Regions from separate parts of the Paraburkholderia sp. IMGN_8 genome, predicted to be linked through region 3. Evidence: riboswitches for the same ligand, from Rfam matches in the RefSeq annotation. Region 3 holds a riboswitch; each other region holds the start of a gene.
What was found. Region 3 has a riboswitch for cobalamin ahead of cobA (uroporphyrinogen-III C-methyltransferase). Riboswitches for the same ligand answer to the same signal wherever they lie in the genome.
Positions count from the first base shown of each region.

Region 1: linked by a shared signal. The riboswitch ahead of WN982_RS16210 (TonB-dependent receptor) and the one ahead of cobA (uroporphyrinogen-III C-methyltransferase) in region 3 are both predicted to bind cobalamin.
Region 2: linked by a shared signal. The riboswitch ahead of cobG (precorrin-3B synthase) and the one ahead of cobA (uroporphyrinogen-III C-methyltransferase) in region 3 are both predicted to bind cobalamin.

Region 1 is NZ_CP150900.1:3,547,004-3,549,265, forward strand. It holds gene WN982_RS16210 (TonB-dependent receptor) at 1-801, opposite strand, end outside; cobalamin riboswitch at 892-1,150, opposite strand; gene WN982_RS16215 (ATPase) at 1,358-1,714, shown strand; gene WN982_RS16220 (cell division protein ZapA) at 1,711-2,025, shown strand; RNA gene ssrS (6S RNA) at 2,115-2,262, shown strand, end outside.
Region 2 is NZ_CP150901.1:1,825,973-1,828,234, reverse strand. It holds gene cbiE (precorrin-6y C5,15-methyltransferase (decarboxylating) subunit CbiE) at 1-950, opposite strand, end outside; cobalamin riboswitch at 1,035-1,214, shown strand; gene cobG (precorrin-3B synthase) at 1,297-2,262, shown strand, end outside.
Region 3 is NZ_CP150901.1:2,185,998-2,188,259, forward strand. It holds gene cobW (cobalamin biosynthesis protein CobW) at 1-324, opposite strand, end outside; cobalamin riboswitch at 540-821, opposite strand; cobalamin riboswitch at 902-1,129, shown strand; gene cobA (uroporphyrinogen-III C-methyltransferase) at 1,338-2,102, shown strand; gene WN982_RS30905 (cobalamin biosynthesis protein) at 2,099-2,262, shown strand, end outside.

The DNA.
Region 1 (2,262 bases), on a different replicon from region 3:
GCCTGCGTCCCACTTGTCATTGAACTTGTGACGCAACGAGGCAGAGATGCTCTCGTTCAGATAGCCGTTCGCATTCGGATTCGCGTTGGGCGCCTCACTGGGATTGAGCGACGAGAAGCCGTCGTCTTTCGAGCGCGCGAGAGAGATGCTGAAGGTGGTCTTGCCGTCTTTATCCAACGCACCGTTCACGCCGGCCTGCTGCGTCTGCGTGTGATAGCTGCCGTAGCCCACCGAAAAATTGAAGCGCGGCGGATGATCGCCACCGTCTTTCGTGAACACCTGCACGACGCCGCCGATCGCGCCCGAGCCGTATAACGCGGACACATTGCCGTTCACCACTTCGACGTGATTGACCTGATCGAGCGGGATCTGCGCGAGTTGCGGCGCACCGAGACTCACCGAGTCGACCCGCACGCCGTCGATCAGCACCAGCGATTGAGTCGACGATGCGCCGCGCAGGAACAGGCTCGCGGTCGAACCAGGGCCGCCCGTGCGCGAGATTTGTGCGCCGGGCACGAGTTGCAGCAGGCCGGGCAAATCGGTCGCGGTCGTGTCGGCGATATCCTGCTGATCGAATAGTGTGGTCTGCGGGATCGTATCGGCGAGCGGCTGCGGCCCGCGCCCGGCGGTGACCACAACGGGCGACAACACCGTGGGAGAAGAACTCGCCGTGCCGGTATCCGACGAACTCACTGAAGAAGAAACGGAAGAAGTAGCTGACGAAGACGCAGCCTGAGCGTGCGCATCAAGCGGCAGGCCCGCAAAGGCGAGCAACGCCGTGCGAGCGATGGGGGACAGCATGGGATGATATTCCTGTGAATAGCGTGCGCGGCCCGCTTCCCCGCAGGCCGATGCGTAACGAGGCGCCCGCGCTTTTTACGAATTTGCGCGGCACGCACCTCTCCCTCTGGCCGGTATCCGGGCTGGCGACACATCGATCCCGCCTTCCCACGCGTGACGCGCAGTGGCACACTCGCGTGTTCAGCTTCGAACACACGATCGGGATCGACCTGCATGACGACATGCGGTCGCTTACCGTTGCGGGGGCAGCGCAGGCTGGCGCGTTCAGGCGAACGTCGCGCCCTGCTTCCCGTTTAACTGCGCGCACTGTCGATAAGCACGCGCGGGCACCAAAGTGCGGCCAGTTTAGGAGCGGCCCCGGGGTCCGTCAAGAATGGTTAATCCGTGCTCGATCTGTTCGGTTAAGTGCGGATTATTGTCCGATGCAGGCGTCGATTTTCGTCATATGGTCGATAAAAGGCTGCACAAAGCGAGGTTGTTACGTCTCGAAACGAGACAATTATCGGAACCTGCGACATTCCGCGCTAAAATGCGAGGTCTTTAGAGGACGCAGCACATGCTCACCGAACTCGAAACACTTTCACAAAATATCGGCAAGCTGATTGCGATCAGCCAGCGCCACAATGAAGCGCGACTCGCGCTCGAAGAGCAGCTCGGCCAAATGCGCGCCGATGCGGAGGCCACGCGTACTGAACTCGCGTTGCTGCGCGAGGAACGCGATGCGCTGCAAGCGGAACGCGACGCGCTGTCGGCGAAGATCGACGACGCACAGGTACGCCTGAATGCGATTCTCGAAAAACTGCCGCGGGCACGCGCGCAGAGCGAGCCTGATAATCAGCTCGACCTGCTCGAACCCGCACAGCACGAGGTCGAAGCGGACAGCGCCGCCACCCGCCACGGAGAAAATGCATGACCACAAAGCAGATCGAAGTATCGATTCTCGGCGTGCCGTATCGTCTCGCCTGCTCGCCGGAAACCGAAGCAGCACTGCTCGAGGCGGTGGCACGCGTGGACGCCGAAATGTCGAAGATCCGCAATAACAGCAACGTGCGCGGCACGGATCGCATTGCCGTCATGGCCGCGCTGTCGCTGGCATCGGAACTGCTTAAGCTGCAAACGAGCGTGCGACACGGAGAAGCATTTCCCGCTGAAGAAATCCGGCGTACAATGCGTCAAATGAACGAACAACTGGGTGCTGTGATTCAGCAGTACAGCATGCAGTAAGTATCTAGCGGCTGGTCTTGGGACCGGCTGCGGATTCAAACAAAATGCATGAGCAAAGACTCAGCAAGTGTTTGAGTTCAATCGGTTTAGCTTCCCTGCCTGGTTTGCCAAGGTCATATATTCCTTGAACCAATGCCATGTGCACGGTTGTGGAAATTTGTAGCACGGGTGTGCGCGTCACTCTGTCTGATGTACCCGAAGTGCTGCTAACTGCGACCAATTCTGAACCCCCGGTTC
Region 2 (2,262 bases), 360 kb from region 3:
GGTTCGGCCAGACCGTCCAACGCTTCAGGCGCGCGGCCGGCGACGAGTTGCAGCCCCGGCACGCCCAACGCATCGCGATTGTGTTCGATGAGACGCTGACGCTCCGCGTGCCCTTCGATCGCGATCGCGCGGCAGCTCGGATGCGCGCGCATCCATTCGATGCCGATCGAGCCACTGCCCGCGCCGACATCCCACAGTAATTCGCCGGGCGTCGGCGCGAGACGCGCCAGCGTGATGGCGCGCACGTCTCGTTTGGTCAACTGGCCGTCGTGGCGAAAAGCATCATCGGGTAAGCCGGCGGTCAGCGGCAGACGCGGCGCGCCATCCGTTGCGCGGCATTCGAGCGCGATCAGATTCAGTGCCGCCACGTCGCCCGCCGACCATTGATCCGCGCGGCCGTCGATCCGGCGCTCCAGCTCGCCGCCCAGGTGTTCCAGCACGATCATGCGGGTCGCGCCGAAGCCACGCGCGTTCAGTAATTCCGCCAGCGCCGCGGGCGTGCCGCCGTCCGCGCTCAGCACGAACACGCGCGCGCCGTCGTGCAGATGCGCGTTCAGCGCCGGCAGCGGCCGCCCCACCAGCGACACCGTCGTCACATCCTGCAAGGGCCAGCCGAGCCGCGCCGCCGCCAGCGACAACGACGACGGCGCCGGCAGCACCCGCAACTCGCCGGCCGGCAGTTGCCGCGCCAGCGTTGCGCCGACGCCGAACAGCATCGGGTCGCCGCTTGCCAACACGCACACGGGCGCCGCGCGCTCCGCCAGCAAGGGCGCGAGATCGAACGGACGCGGCCACGCCGCGCGGCGGGCGGCCAGGCGCGCGGGCAGCATCGCCAGATGGCGTTCGCCGCCGTACACCACCGACGCTTCCAGCAAAGCGCGCCGCGCGGGCCGCCCCAAGCCGGCGAAGCCGTCATCGCCTATGCCCACCACGGTCAGCCACGCCGACATGCATCCATCCTCATTCTGTACCTTCAAATAATGCGCTGTGCCACGCCGATCAAAGCGTCCAGCCTCGTTGTGCTGTTCGAAAAAAGGCATAATACAGCCGCCGGTGCCCTTCGGGGCCGAAGAGGGAACACAGTGCCGCTGTGGCTGCCCCCGCAACTGTATGCAGCGAGTCCGCCTGCGCTCCGCGCCACTGGTTCGACCGGGAAGGCAGCGGCGGACCACGACCTGCCAGCCAGGAGACCTGCCGGCGAGACTGTTCGTGCCAGCCTACATCGGGCGGGGTGTACCGATGCCGCAGCAATGCCCGCCAGGGCGGTGCTCGGGCCGTCGCGCGACGCTAAACCCGGTGTCCGTATTGAATCACGCTGCGTCTTCCGCTGCTTCGTTTACCGCTGCCCGAGCGCCGCGGCCTTCGGCTTGTCCGGGGCTGCTGCGCATTGTCGCCGCGCGCGATGGCGGGATTTGCCGGATCAAATTGCCCGGCGGCGCATTGAGTGCCGCGCAGGCTGCCGCGATCGCCGAGGCGAGCCAGCGGCATGCCACCGGTGTGATCGAAGTGACAAACCGTGCGAATCTGCAGGTGCGCGGCGTGCGGGACGGGCAGGAAGCGGCGTTGATTGCGGCTTTGGTGTCGGCCGGTCTCGGGCCGGCTCCTGCGAGTGGCGGCGTAGATGCTGCCACCTGGTCGGCTTCTGCAGTATCCGCTGCCGATGACGTGCGCAACGTGATGATCAGCCCCGCAGCGGGACGCGATCCGTTCGCGCTGTACGACACCACTTCGCTGACCGCCGAGCTTCTCGCGCTGTTGCAAAGCGAAACGCGTTTTGCAGCGCTGTCGCCGAAATTCGCCTTGCTGCTCGACGGCGGCGAACGTCTTGCCAGGCTCGATCATCCGCATGATGTGTGGCTCGCGGCGACGCAGGCGCACGACGGCGTGAGATTTGTCTTTGGATTAGCGGGATGTCCGCCCACGGCGGCCAATGCGGCGGCCGTACATGTGGCTCGCGCGAGCGAGTTCGCTACTGACGCGTCGCGTGCAAGCGCCCTCGCCGCCGTCCTGCCGTCGCAAGTCGTCCAACTGGTTCGCGCGCTTCTGCACACGTTTCTCGATCTGGCCGCCGCCGACGCCACGCGCATACGCCATCTGCTCGCCACGCATTCCGTCGGCGCGGTATTGCAGCACGCTCAAACGTATGTCGATTTCCCGCTGTCACGCGACGCGTCGCTCGCCGACTGGCAGCGCGGCGCGCCTGCCGATGCCGCGCTGCGGCTCGGCGCACACGCTCAACGCGTAGTGGGAACGTGGCACGTG
Region 3 (2,262 bases):
TTCGATCAGCACATGATCGATCTGCTCGCGGCGCTCGACGAGCTTTTCCATCACCGGGAAAAACTCTTCCTGCACCGTGCAGCACAGGCAGCCGTTCGCGAGTTCATACAGTTGCCCTTCGGTTTCGACGCCGTTTTCATCGCAGCCGATGCCGCAACCCTTGAGGATTTCACCGTCGATGCCGAGTTCGCCGAACTCGTTGACGATCACCGCGATGCGCTTGCCGCCCGCATGCTGAAGAATGTGCCGCAGCAGCGTGGTCTTGCCGCTGCCGAGAAAACCCGTGACGATGGTGACGGGGATCTTGCGCATTTGAGTTTGCATCGTTGGGTCCATCCGAAGAGGTTGCACGTTCACACGCCGGCGGCCCGCGTCCGAATGCGCTTCACGCTTGAGCCGAGGACAAACCTGTGCAAGGCAAGCAAACACGAAAACAAAACACACGGGAACGACAGCGGGGACGAAAAACGGCGTTGCCGCGGCAACAGAAAACAGCAAATGAGAACGAAGTCATGAACGAGCCACCGCATCCCCGCGGCGTTCATCCGTCATATTCTGGCCGGTATCCGGGCTGGCAAAAGCGCCGCTTCACCTTCCCGCGCGAGTGATTTCTCGCCCAGTGGTTATATGCCGACGCGGCCTTGCGCGTAGACATCGAAGCCGGCTCCGCGGCGCCGGAGAACGCATCCAGGCGCCGCTTTTCGCTTACCGTTGCGGGGGCAGCACAGGTTGACCCGATCCATAGCAGGCGGGCGCCCTGTTTCCCGTTTAACTGCATGCGCACGAGCGCGCACACGAGCACCAAAGTGCGTGCGAGTGTAGGCCCGCAGCCCCCCGCCGTCAAGGAAGCGCGGACCGCGCCGGCGCCTTGTCGAGCGTGCTGGAAGGCACCGCCGTGTGCTATCGTATGCGCGCGTTTGGTGCCCGCACATGCGTTCGCATGTGCAGTTAAACGGGAAACAGGCAGCGCCCCATGCGCTCAACCTGTGCTGTCCCCGCAACGGTAAGCGACCTGCGGCGCCTTGGCGCCGCGCATGCGTTTTCGATGCCACTGTCTGACGAATCAGACGGGAAGGCAAAACGCATGAGGCCGCCAGCCCGGATACCGGCCAGACGCGGAGGCGGCGAACGTCACGCTGCCGGCTGCCTGAATCCGCGAGGGACGGATGGGAAGGCGCTGAAGCACGACGTATACGAACGCCCGTTGGCGATTTCCATGAAAACGCCGCGAGCGGTGTTGTCGTCGTGCGTAATCTGTCGCACCGCATGAGCGCTAATTCCGCCTGGGCCGTCTTCACGGCCCGCCTGTTCCCACTTGTCACGACATGGCTCGCGCCATGCACGCTGCGGTGAGCCGCGCCTGGCTGATCGGCGCCGGCCCCGGCGACGTCGAACTGATGACGCTCAAGGCGACTCGCGCATTGGCGCAGGCCGATGTGGTGCTGGTCGACGATCTGGTGAATCCCGACGTGCTGCAGTTCGCCCGCGCCGATGCGCTGGTCGTCTATGTCGGCAAACGCGGCGGGCATCCGTCGACGCCGCAAGCCGGCATCGTCGCGCAAATGCTCGAACATGTGCAGGCCGGGCGCAGGGTCGCGCGTTTGAAAGGCGGAGATCCGTTCGTGTTCGGCCGTGGCGGCGAAGAGCAGCAGGCACTGCATGCTGCGGGCATCGAGGTGGAAATCGTCAACGGCATCACGGCGGGAATCGCGGCGCCCGCGGCAATCGGCATTCCCGTCACACATCGCGATTACGCGCAGGGTGTGGTGTTCGTCACCGGACATGGCGCCGGAAGCGGTGAGCCGGACTGGGCGGCGCTCGTTGCCACGCGGATGACGCTGGTGATCTATATGGGTATGCGGCGGCTGAACGATATCGTCGGCGCATTGCTCGCGGCCGGCATGAGCGCCGACACGCCTTGCGCCGCGATCGAATCCGCTACGCGTCCTGAACAAAGGCATGCACTCGCGCAGCTCGGCGGCTTTGCCGACGCAGTCACTAACGCCGGGCTTGGCTCGCCGGCGATCGTGGTGATCGGCGGCGTGGCGTCGCTGGCGTTGGAGCGGGCCGCCGCTCATGCTAATGCGGTGGACGCCCAATGAAAACGCTGACCGTCGGCATCGGTTGCCGCTTGCACAGCTCGGCCGAGCAGATCGATACTGCTGTACGCACGGCGCTCGGCCACCATACGCTCGATGAAATCAGCGCGATTGCCACCATCGACGTCAAAGCCCACGAAGCAGGTTTGCTCGAATTCTGCGC